DNA from 3 places in the Chryseobacterium amylolyticum genome. Region 1 is predicted to be linked to each of the others. Evidence: riboswitches for the same ligand, from Rfam matches in the RefSeq annotation. Region 1 holds a riboswitch; each other region holds the start of a gene.
What was found. A riboswitch is a leader RNA that binds a small molecule or an ion and turns the genes downstream of it on or off. The one in region 1 is predicted to bind cobalamin.
Positions count from the first base shown of each region.

Region 2: it holds a riboswitch for cobalamin, as region 1 does, so the genes downstream of both, ACR1PO_RS11260 (TonB-dependent receptor) here and ACR1PO_RS22135 (TonB-dependent receptor plug domain-containing protein) in region 1, are expected to answer to the same signal.
Region 3: it holds a riboswitch for cobalamin, as region 1 does, so the genes downstream of both, ACR1PO_RS04640 (acyl-CoA thioesterase) here and ACR1PO_RS22135 (TonB-dependent receptor plug domain-containing protein) in region 1, are expected to answer to the same signal.

Region 1 is NZ_JBPCHX010000011.1:29,440-33,608, reverse strand. Features, by position in the region: gene ACR1PO_RS22140 (T9SS type A sorting domain-containing protein) at 1-1,127, shown strand, start outside; cobalamin riboswitch at 1,263-1,440, shown strand; gene ACR1PO_RS22135 (TonB-dependent receptor plug domain-containing protein) at 1,472-3,298, shown strand; gene ACR1PO_RS22130 (YncE family protein) at 3,319-4,169, shown strand, end outside.
Region 2 is NZ_JBPCHX010000003.1:569,629-573,797, reverse strand. Features, by position in the region: gene ACR1PO_RS11265 (YncE family protein) at 1-284, opposite strand, end outside; gene ACR1PO_RS11260 (TonB-dependent receptor) at 281-2,314, opposite strand; cobalamin riboswitch at 2,425-2,612, opposite strand; gene ACR1PO_RS11255 (transporter) at 2,706-3,653, opposite strand; gene ACR1PO_RS11250 (cytochrome-c peroxidase) at 3,666-4,169, opposite strand, start outside.
Region 3 is NZ_JBPCHX010000001.1:1,064,149-1,068,317, reverse strand. Features, by position in the region: gene ACR1PO_RS04650 (XAC2610-related protein) at 303-1,004, shown strand; gene ACR1PO_RS04645 (HD domain-containing protein) at 1,006-1,596, shown strand; gene ACR1PO_RS04640 (acyl-CoA thioesterase) at 1,648-2,031, opposite strand; cobalamin riboswitch at 2,146-2,325, opposite strand; gene ACR1PO_RS04635 (hypothetical protein) at 2,360-3,160, opposite strand; gene ACR1PO_RS04630 (ATP-binding cassette domain-containing protein) at 3,191-3,853, opposite strand.

The DNA of each region.
Region 1 (4,169 bases):
GACTTGTACAGATAGGTTCAATATCAAACGGATATCCTGCCGCGGGCAGAACCATAGTTTCGAATGACGGGACCAAGATCTCATCTTCCGTTACAAATGCTGCAACAGGTTTCAATGAAATCTCGACTTATGATGTAGCTACGGGCACATGGGTAAACAGGGGAGGGCTGGTTCCTGCCGGCTGGGATGGCAGTGTAAGTTCTACCTGGGGGATGACAGCTAATGGTAATACAATTGTGGGGCTGGGATTCCTTACGGCAGCTAACGCACATGCTGTGAAATGGGATGAAGTAAACGGAATGGTAGATCTGGGAAGTATTGTTCAGGGACGAAGCTCCAGGGCAAACGCAATCAATGCTTCAGGAACGGTAATTGTCGGATGGCAGGACGAATCAAACGGTACCAGGAGTGGTGCGAAATGGCAGGATGGAGTAGAAAGCTTTATTACAGATAACAATGGAAATAATGTTGGAGAAGCGGGAGGTATTTCCGCAGACGGAAGTACAATCATCGGTTCAGCCAATCCTAATCCCTATGTTTGGAATGCAGTAAGCGGACTTACTTATATTACGCATCCTAATGCATCATTCAGTTTCAAGGGAGGAGCAACAGGAATTTCAGGGGATGGAACTAAAGTTATTGGATATTACAGAGCATTCGGAGCGCCTCCAATGTCTGGCGAGGGTTTTATATGGACCTCTGCCACCGGAAGAGTTAATCTGAATGATTATGCGGTATCCTTAGGAATTGCCACCAATGGAGTAACGATGGGACTTCCTCTGGCTATTTCTCAGGATGGAAAGAAAATTGCCGGAATGGGTGTGAATGCTTCCAATCAAATGGTTGCTTTTTATCTGGATGCATCTGAATATTTATCTGTGAATGATGTGGTAAAAGAAAAAAACAGCATGGGTATTTATCCTAACCCGGTTACTGATATTCTATATTTTAAAGGGACAGGAAAAATAGACAAGGCAGAGATTTATAATTTGGTTGGACAAAGAGTGAAATCATTCAATACTGTAGAAGGACAAATTGATGTTTCATCCTTGTCAAAAGGAGCTTACATTCTGGAATATTCTGTGAAGGGAGAAAAGCAACAGACTTATAAATTTATCAAAAAATAACATATATAAATAGTAAAGTAGTGGGATGAATGGCTGTTTTCAATATTGAAAGCGGCTGTTCTTTTTTGTTTACATACCCAAAAGATAACATTTTTAAGGCGAAGCACGGTTTTTTGTTGAATACACATAAAAAACTATCTTTGCAAAAATTTTGGTTTCCAGTATTTTGGAATGAAAAGGGAATCGGGTGTAACTCCCGGACTGTCCCCGCAACTGTAAATCGCAACACAAGTTTCTGCAAAAAACCACTGTTTAGCAACGGGAAGGGGCAGAATGCGAAAGTCAGGAGACCTGCCAGGATTATAACAAAAAACATATTGCTTTCGGAGGAAAAGTAAAAAGGTATGGATATAAAAAGATCTTTAATACTGCTTTTTTCATCGTATGGTTGTTTTCTTTTTGGCCAAGAGAAAACCATTGACACTATTTATGTTTTCGACAACCAGATGAACAGGGTGAAACTTTTTCATCCCGTAAAAATAATTTCAGCAGAGGATGCTGAGAAGAACTCCAGCAACCTTTCGGAACTTCTGAGATTTCAATCACAGGTATTTATTAAGGAAAATGGCCGTGGCGCTGTTTCTTCACCTTCTTTCAGGGGGACTACCGCCCAGCAGACTGCATTTGTATGGAACGGAATTAATATCAATTCCAATTTTCTCGGACAGGGAGATATCAATAATATCGCATTGTTCGGATATGATCAGATCGGAATAAAAGCCGGCGGCGGAAGTGTTGTCTATGGAAGCGGAGCCATTGGGGGAAGCATTCACCTGAATAATACCCTCGATTTTAATAAAGGTTTCCATGGTTCTTTATTTTCTGAAGTGGCTTCCTTTAATACTTATAATAATTTTGTAAAAGGTTCTTACAGCAATGATAAGTTCAGCTTTAAAGCTTCAGGAAATTACTCCGTAAGTGAAAATGATTATAAGGTAAGTGACCTTAACTATGTCAACAGAAACGGGAATTATTACAATACAACGTTCAATGTAGGGGCATCCTATAGAATTACGAACGATCATAAAATTTCATGGCAGAGCCAGTTTTTTGATTCCTCACAGCATTATCCGGTGTATGAGGAAACAGGGACAAAAACTAAATATAAAACGCAAAGCGTAAGGAGCCTTCTTTCCTGGGACTGGAACAAAACAAAGTTCAGCAACTCTTTTAAGGCTGCCTATACAGAGGAGAATTTCCAGTATTTCGGTTCGTTGACCCAACCTAAATCCAGCAGTGGAACCGGGAAAAATTATATTTTTAAAAATGATTTCAATTATTTCCTGAATTCAAAATGGAATTTTAATCTGATCGGAGAGTTTCAGGTCAATAAAGGAGAAGGATATCAGAACGGAATATCCAGTGTCAGCAGAAATATAGGTTCCGTTTCAGGGCTATTGCGATATTTTGCAACGAAAGACCTGCGTTTTGAAGGTGGATTTAAAAAAGATTTTGTGGAAGATGTGAAATCACCGTTAATGTATTCATTCTCCGGAAAATGGAGCGCTGCAAAATGGTATGATGTGGGCATTAATGTCTCCAAAAATTTCAGATATCCGTCATTTAATGATATTTACTATGAACCGGGCGGAAATAAAGACCTGAGACCGGAAACCTCAACTCAGGTGGATATGACTAATGAGTTCAAAGTAGGAGATTTCAGGCTTAGCCTTTCTCCTTATTATATGAATATTACAGATCTTATTGTATGGCTGCCAACTGCTAAAGGGTACTGGCAGGCTTTTAATGTCAATAAAGCAGAATCTTACGGGCTGGAATCTCAGCTTTCTTTCAGTAAACAGCTTGGAAGTCATAAAATCCATGCAAATGCAGGATATTATTATGCAAAATCTATTGATAAAGAAACAAACATGCAGAGACCTTACGTTCCTATACACAGAGGAACGGTTAATCTGGATTATGAATATGGTTTCTTTAAATTTTTTACCCAGGCATTACTGAACGGGGTTACCTACACCACAAGTGATGAAAAAAGGTCAGAAGCTATAGATCCTTATTTTCTTTTAAATATGGGTGTTTCTGCAACCCTGGCAAAAAAGTATACCTTAGGGTTTAAAGTGAATAATCTAACCAATACATACTATAAAACCGTTTCTTTCAATCCTTTACCGAAAAGAAACTATAGCGTGTATGCAGCAATAAATTTTTAATAATTAAAATTGAATAAATTATGAAAATAACTAAACTTTTAACTGTATTATTTGCAGTGGTACTATTGTTTAATATGTCTTCATGTACAAGTGATTCTGAGGAATTTGAAGTTTCTCCGATCACTTATCAGAACGGATATTTTATCTCTAATGAAGGTAATTATAACAGCCAGGGAGCTAAAGTAACTTTCGTGACGAGAGATTTAAGCCTTAAGCAGGATGATGTATATGGTTATAACAACAATAAAGATATCCTGGGTGATGTTCTTCAGACCATTGGTCTTAACGGAAATAAAGCTTATCTTGTTTTGAATAACTCAAACAAAATTGTTGTAGTAGACCGTTACACATTTAAGAAATTGGGAGTAATCGCACAACAGCTTGATAATCCGAGAGGAATTGCTTTCGCTAATGACTTTATCTATGTTGCTAATACCAATTTCAGTGCACATACTCAAAGTATAACAAAGTATAAAGCTTCGGATTATTCATTTGTAAGCAAAATTAACATGACTGAAGTTTCTGATAAAACGGTAGAAGCGGGAGGAAATATTTTCGTACAAAATGCTTCATCAGGGTATGGAAACAAGATTACTTATATCAATACTTCCAACGACAGCAAAACTGAAATTACCGTTCCGAATGGTCAGATTGGAAACACTGTTTCTTACAAATCCAACGTTTACACAATTGCTTCCACGGCTACAGATTCTTACATCTATAAAATTTCAGGTACAGGAACTCTTACACCGGTAATTACACTGACAGGAATTCCAAGTGCTACCAACCTTCAGATTGATAATGACAAATTATACTTCAGTTCAGGCAATAAAGTGTACACAACAAGTTTAACTGCTCCGACAGTTCCTTC
Region 2 (4,169 bases), on a different contig from region 1:
TACACTTTGATATCATTTCCTACATCACCGAGTTCTTTTACCACATTGGGATTGATTTCCGCGTAAATATTTCTGAAATAAGTTCCTTTGGTATAATCAAAAAAATCCAGGGTACATTTGTTACTGCCCATATTCCCTTCATTCAGCATGTAAAAGCCTTTTATTGCAGTATTTTCTGAAGGAAGCCCTTCTACCACTTCCTGACGGACAATAATATCATCTGTACGGCATGACGTAAGAAAAGCTAAGACAAGAAATAAAAAATAAAAGTTTAGTTTTCTCATAGGCTAAAGTTTAGAATAAGTTTAAAATTTCTTCCGGGCATCGGATAATTGATAACCACATCATAGTATTGATTGAAAATATTATTCATCTCAAGGCTTACTTTAAATTGATGATTCGCCCAGCTGAATTTTTTCTGAACAGAGAGATCATGAGTATACCATGGCTGCACATAATTGTACTGAATATTATCCTGGTTCACATCATATCTTTCTCCCACGTACATTGCGCTGTAATTGAAGCTCCAGTCTTTATAATCTGCCATCAGACTGAAAGATCCGCTATGCCATGGTGTGTAAGGAATCTGATTTTTGTAGAAAGTATCTTCAGGATCACTCACATCTTTTGCACTCTGATAAGTATAGGAAAGCAAAGGTCTAAGAGTTACTTTTCCCAGCTGAAGTTCTGTCTGTACATTCACATCAGCACCAATGATTTCAACCATTCCAAGGTTCATCATCAGCCAGCGGAACATGCTTCCGTTGGGAGCGGCTACAATTTTATCCTGTACTTTATTGTAGTAACCATCAACTTTAGCATAAAAGGTTTTAACGAGACGGTTGCTATAATTCTTCTGATAGGTAAATCCAAGATCATACTGGTTGGTAAATTCCGGCTTCAGGTAAGTGTTTCCGATATTGGTATAATAGAGATCATTGAAGGTTGGAAGCCGGAAAATCCGTTTATAGAATGCTCTGAGTGTCAGTTCCGGGATGATCTCCGGCTGATAGCTCATAAATACGGCTGGCGTCCACTCCCTGGCATCTCCCGGTCTTTTGTTTTTCCTTACTTCTTCAAATGTAAAAGTTCCTAAAAGGCTTCCCAGAATTTTGAACCTGTTCCACTGATAGGTTGTTGCCAACGCTACCAATGTGGTATAGCGCGTAGGATATGAAAAATTATCCAGATTGGCATCCAGATTATTGTACTGAAAATCCCCGCTCAGACTGACATCCCAGTTGGGTGTGATTGAATAGATATTGGATGAGGAAATATAAAACTCCCGTTGAATATAAGTGTTATCGGTATGAATGACAGACTGTGAGCGAACCGTATCCATAAAATGGGTATAATCGTATGCGAATTTTGCTTTCAGCTGTGTTTCAAATTTCGGGAACAGCTTTTTTCTCAGCTTGGCCTGTACAAAATAATTTTCATCAGAAAGTCTCGCTCCTCTTCCTCCAAAACGTCCGTTGACTATAGGTGCCGGCATTCCGCGGTCTGAAATATACCCATACCCTCTGATATTCCAGCTTCCGTTATTTAAAATTCCATTTAAAGAAGTTTCAAAACGTTTTGCCTTGATATCTGAGTCCTGTCTCCTGGCAATGGTATCATAAGCCTGCTGCCCGTCAGGATATTTCTTGGCATACCGAAATCTGTAAATTCCGTCACTCTGCATAAATTCTCCACTGAAGCTGGCAGAAACCCTTTCTGAAATCTTCTGCTCCAAACGGAATGACGGATTGAAAAGGTCTATGGAAGCACTTTTTGCTCTTATTGTAAGATTCGTTTTTCTTGTTCCTTTAAAAACAGGCGTTTTAGGCTGTAAATAAATAGACCCTGAAGAACCGAAATCTTTTGCCGGCTGAAAAATCTCACTTTTCTGACCGTTGTACAATGATATCTCTTCAAGATCATCCAAAGAGTATCTTCCGAGATCAACCAGTCCGTTCTGGGCATTTCCCAACTGAATCCCGTCATAAAAAACCCCTACATGCTGGCTTCCCATGCTTCGGATATTAATGGTTTTCAAACCACCCAATCCACCATAATCTTTAATCTGGACACCCGAAAAATACCGCAGCGCATCTGCTACAGAATGACTGTTCAGTCTTTCCAGCTGTTCGCCCTGTAAAGTTTGTGCAGGAAGGATTTCTTTGAAATTCTTTTTATAAAGGTTGATTCCTTTAATGGTTTCTTCCTGAAGACTGTCTTTTTTTCTGGTTTGGGAAAGCACAAGATGGGATGTTAACACCAGTATAGTGAAAACAGCTTTATAAATTGCAGAAGTAGTTAGTTTTGCCACCATTAGCTCATTTAGGGATAATGATGACGCTAATGGATATAAGAATACAAGGATAAAGCACAGCGGTCACTGCACAGAATCATTGATGTCCTAAGCTTTATTCCACGAAAGCGTCAAACGATTATTTTCTGGCAGGTCTTCTGACTTACTCCATTTTTGAAATCCTTCCCATTCCTGAAAACAGTGGATATTTTTCTTCAAAAACTTTGGTGCGGAGCTTACAGCAGCGGGTCTGTTCCGGATTTTCACCGGATTCCCTTTTAAGAGCTTTTTACGGCTCACCAAATTCCGGCAAAGATAAATAATTATTCCTAATACCCAACTAAAATCATGATTTATAAACAATTAAAGCTCCCGAAGGAGCTTTAACATGATTTCAACGAGGGTTTTCTTTTTAAATTCCAATATTCAGGAAAATACTGAATCTTGATTTGGCTTCAATATCTCCTCCCGCCAGATGAGTATACATCGGAAGCATGACTTCACTTCCCAGGCTCAGCTTTTTATAGGAAGCTTCAAAGCCTAATTTTCCGTACAAAGCACTTCCTGCTGTATTGGGCAAGGCTTCATCAAACTGTTTATTCTGTGCATACACTTCACCCTGCACTCCGGTTTTTACAGAAAAGATCGACTTTTCGTTTCCTGCAACCTGATAAAAACCTGTTGCGGCATAGTTCCATTGGTTTCCGAAACGGTAATTTTTCTTGTTCTCTGTTTTGATCGTATAGTCTGTATTGACCAATACTGCGACCTTATTCTTTTGAAATTTATAATTCAAAGCAGCCTGATAATCCCAGCTTCCGGTTCCCAGCTGAAAACTTGGATTGACACCGGATGCTCCTTTTTCATCAAATTTTCCCAGAGGAATTTTCACGCCTAAACCTCCGCTCAGGTGATGGAAATTATCTTTAGAATTCATCAGCTGGTAAATTCCCATCAGATTCATATCCCCTACTCCATTGATTTTGATATCTCCCTGCATGGTCCGTTTTTCATGGAAATGGAAGGGCAGACTTGCATAAACACTTAGTTTTTTAGTCAGTGGAACTTTCCCCCAAAGCTGTAAAGTATTGAAATACTGATCCTGCGTAAGGTCTTTTACAAATAAATTTTCTTTGGCTTTGTAATGTTGTGCAAAGTATTTGATTCCGATAAACTGTGGATTCAGCAAAGATTCAAAACCGGAAGAACCGTTTCCTGCTGCACAACCGCACGCATCACAATCATCATCAAAATCGAATCTGCTAAAAGTTTCCGGAGCAATATAAGCGCTGTCTCTTATGGCCTTCGCCTGATACTGATTCAACAGGATCAAACTTAGTATCATTATAATCTTCTTCATGTCTTCTGTAATTTATTCTGCAAATTTTGGATTGGAGATAAAACTTTTATCTGATAATGTTTTCAGGAACGCAATGATGGATTGTTTTTCCTGGCTGTTCATGGCAATTCCAACATGCCCGTTCTGTTTCAGCTGGGGATCAAGATTGGGATTATCTTCCACCTGATCTGAATAGAAATTGAGTACTGCCTCTAAGGTGTAAAATCTTCCGTCATGCATATAAGGAGCAGTATATTCCACATTCCTTAAGCTGGGGACACGGAATTTCATCCAGTCTGTCTGATTAAGGGTAACCCTGTAACGTCCGGCATCTTTGAATTCTGTATTGTAATACATTCCTGTATTTCGAAAACTTTCATCAGTAAACAGTTCTCCGCTATGGCATGAAGCGCATTTCTGTCTGAACAATACCATTCCCTGAGATTCTGCCGAAGTAAGCTGCTCTTTTCCCTGTCTGAATCTGTCATATTTTGAATCCGCAGAGATTAAAGAAGCCATAAACTGTGATAATGCTTT
Region 3 (4,169 bases), on a different contig from region 1:
AAAGATATGTAAATAAAATGGTATTATGCAATACAAAGTAGTGAAATCTTTAAAATAAATAATTTAATTAATTGATAATCAGCTATATAATTTTTGTGTTGATTTTTTGTTAGAATAAATTTTGGCAAAAAAAGACCAAAAAAACTTTAAATTTTAAGAATTATCTATATAGGCCACTTCCATCTTTTATTTTTACTATTGATCATCTATCACTTATCATTATAAAGAGCCTGGGATTTTGAGATCGGCATAATGATTCGTATTTTTGTTAGGAAAAGACACTTAATCCATTTACAATTACCATGAATATTTTGAACAGCTATAAACACTTGCCGGTATTTCTTTTATTGGGCCCTTTATGCTTTGGGCAATATCAGTTTGAAATAAAAAATGTATCCAAGAAATATAACGCAATCATCCATGTGGAAAATTGTAATGATGGCCAATGTGGAGGAAAAGGAACGGTAGAATTGTTTGACAATAATAACAGCAAGGTACAGAGTTTTGTTTCTGATAACCTTGTTTTAAATCCGGAACATGGACAAAAATTGATTCCGGGGAAACTGATTCCTCTGGCAAATGACCAGCGTTCAGTCATTATAGATGATTTTAATTTTGACGGAACCGAAGATGTGGCGATAAGAAACGGGAATATGGGAAATTACAGCTCGGCTTCTTATGATGTGTATGTATTCAACAGCACAAGAATGGCATTTGTGAAAAGTGAAGAACTTACAGACCTGGGCTCGAGTGGTTTTGATTTTTTTGAAACAGACGCCAAACGCAAACGTCTTATTTCCTACGGTAAGTCCGGTTGCTGCAGGCTTTTTACAACAGAATATGCTGTCATTCCGAACAAAGGGCTGGACAGGGTGCTTGAAAAAGAGGAAGATATGACCAATGAGGATCAGGTAAGGGTAATAACGAAAGAAAAGATCAATAATAAATGGATTACCAAAACCAAGGTATATCCGGCAGATCAGTATAACAAAAATAAAAAGTAAGATGAAAATTCAGAAAGAAATCGATTTTATCCTGGCAGTGGATGCTCTGAAAAATGTGCAGCGAAGAAATTACAATGCTGACGATTCCCGGAGAGAGAATACAGCAGAGCATTCATGGCAGATCATTATCCTGGCTCAGATCCTTTATCCTTATGCCAAAAACCGTGCAGATATTGATTTACTAAGAGTAATAAGGATGCTTTCCATTCATGACCTGGTTGAAATAGAAGCCGGAGATACTTTTATTTTTGATGAAAAAGCAATGGTAGGAAAGTTTGAAAGAGAAAAGGCATCTGCCCAGAAGATCTTTGGGATTCTGGATGAACCTTTACGTACAGAGTTCTTTAATCTATGGCTTGAGTTTGAGGAAGAAAAGACTCCGGATGCTATTTTCGCCTGCGGGATTGACAGAATCATGCCGTTTATCTTAAATTCCCATACTGCGGGAAAAAGCTGGACTGAAGCAGGAGTCACAGAAAGACAAATCAGAAATATGCTTGAAAATGCGATCAGCAGGGCATCAGATGAAATGGGCGAGGCCTTTGAACTTTTACTGAACAGAAGTTTGGAAACGGAAAAGGTTTTGAAATAATTTCAATGAAAAAATTTCGGGCGGCCAGAGGCCGCCCGAAATTTTTAGTATTTATAGTATCTGAATTGGTTTCTTGAATTCATCAATCGCTACAAAAGTAAAATCACCTACAATAGCTTTTTCTCTTTCGTAGGAATACATCTGCTCCGTGTAAATTTCAACATTTACTTTCATACTGGTTTTTCCTACGTATGAAACCTTCCCGATCAGTTCCACAATAGTTCCGGCAGGAATAGGTTTTTTGAAATCGATTTTGTCACTGCTTACCGTTACCACTCTTTTTCTGGCAAAACGGGTTGCTGTGATAAAAGCTACTTCGTCCATCAGCTGCATAGCCGTACCACCGAAAAGGGTATCGTAATGATTGGTTGTGTTAGGGAAAACCGCTTTAAAGATTCTGGTTTCGGATGCTTCAATTCTTTCTTCTGTAGTCATATATCATTATTAATTAAAGCGAAATGAGAGATATCAAAACAACAGAACAATGACAGGAACTTTGGAAATTCCTGAAACAATTCATCAGATCAATACAACTTCAGATCGCGAAAGTTACATGTTAAGAAAAAGGCAGGTCTCCTGACTTGTAACATCATTTATCTCCTTCCCATGCCTCGCACAGTGGATCTTTGATAAAGACTTCAGTTACTTACAGTTGCGCGACAGTCCGTGATTTTCACACGGTTCCCTTTTAATCTGCAGTGATGCAGAACCAATTTCTGTGATGAATAAGTATTAAAACTTTTCGGATGCAAAAATAATGAATTTATTCCGGATTATGGAAAATAATCTGGCTGATTACCCTTCCTTTCTTGATGGTCCACAGCGTTGTATATCTGCTTTCTCCTGAACCGTTGATCATATAAAGAAAAATATTATCGTTATCAAGGGAAGTTACTCCGACGTTCTCAAAATCCATGGTAGGCTGGAACATGTTTTTGATGGCTTCCCTTACAAAAACAGAACCTCTTCCGGGTTGTTGTACCCTGATTGATTTGATTTCAGTCATCCCTTCGGGAAGATCATTTCCGATTCCCCAGGGTTTTACTTTGTCAATGGTAAGGAGCTTTCCTTCCGCATCTTTTTCCTTTTTACGGTATCCTGCATTGGAAGGATAGATATCAATCACCACTTTGCTTCTTTGGGCAGTAGGGATTTTAGGATCGGAATTGTCGGTGAAAATAAGTGATCTTCCGTTTTTAGATTTGGAAGGGGTATAGGCGGGAAGCTGATCAATATAAGCAATACGCTCTTTATTCACCATTCCTTCTTTATCAAGAGTTTCATAACGCACAAACGGCTTGTCATCATCCTGTTTCTCGGGATATTTGATCCAGATCCATTCTGTTTCTCCCGGAGCAGGCTTTACATAAACAAATACATCACCTTTGCGCATACGGATCTTATCTACAATTTTTCTGTAATTGTCTTTATGAACCCGCACATTGGCATATCCCTCTTCAGCTTTTACCACTCCGAAAGGAACTTTATTCTGCCCCTTTACAAAGGCTAAAGAAAAAATACTGAAAGCAGATAAATAGAATGCTTTGTTTATGAAAGTCATCATGAAAATTTTTTGATCCTTCAAATATATAAATTAAATGCTTTTCGGAAGATAATTATACCGCTGCAGTTCATTTAAATCTTGTAATTGTTTCAGATGGCCGTCTGAAAGCAGATACATAAGTTCAGAAATATCCAGAACATCTTTAAAATTATGGTCAGAAATAATAAATCCTTTATGGGCTGACTCCAGAAGTATATTTTTCTTTAGTTCTTCAGTAACCTTAGGAGAAAGACTATGAAATGGCTCGTCCAGTAAAATAAAATCCGCTTCAGAATAAATAATCATCAGGGTTTCAATGATTCTCTGCTCACCCTTGGAAAGGTTTTTAGGTTTTTCATGAAGAAAAGGTTGTACAAACTCTGAATTAAAAAGTAATTCAGTATTCTTTTGGTTACAAAAAAGGGGAATCAGGTTTTTGATTTTTATATATTGGGGTAGAAACAGCTCCTGTGGCAAATAGGAGATCCGGTTTTTTCTGTCGGAAATGTTTTTCAGAATAGTGTTGTCATATTTTATAAACTGAGTATCGCCATATTCAGTGCCGAAAATAATGTTCATCAATGTTGATTTTCCGCTTCCATTTCTGCCTAATAACCCTATAACCTGCCCTGTTTCGCATCCTATATAAATATCCTGCAGAATTTTCCTTTCATGGAAAGATTTTGTTACACTATCAATATGAAGCTTACTCATAAGAACAGTGTTATAGTTTTTACAAGAAATCCTGATAATATCGTTCCTGTCCAAAGAAAAGTTCTTGAAAATCCTGAATTAGCGTAAAAATAATATTCGCTTTTAAACCTTACTTCGTACATAAAGTAATGAAGAACCGGTAAAATTAAAAGAAAACTTAATCCAAATGTTTCAGTTCTGTAGGGGAGCAGAAAAGAAATAAGTAACGAAAACAGCAAGGTAGGAATGAGGGTTTTTTTATAAAAAATCCAAAGAATAGTAAAGTTTCTGACCATGTTCAATACTTTAAGAATAGGTATCCGATATTTAATATATG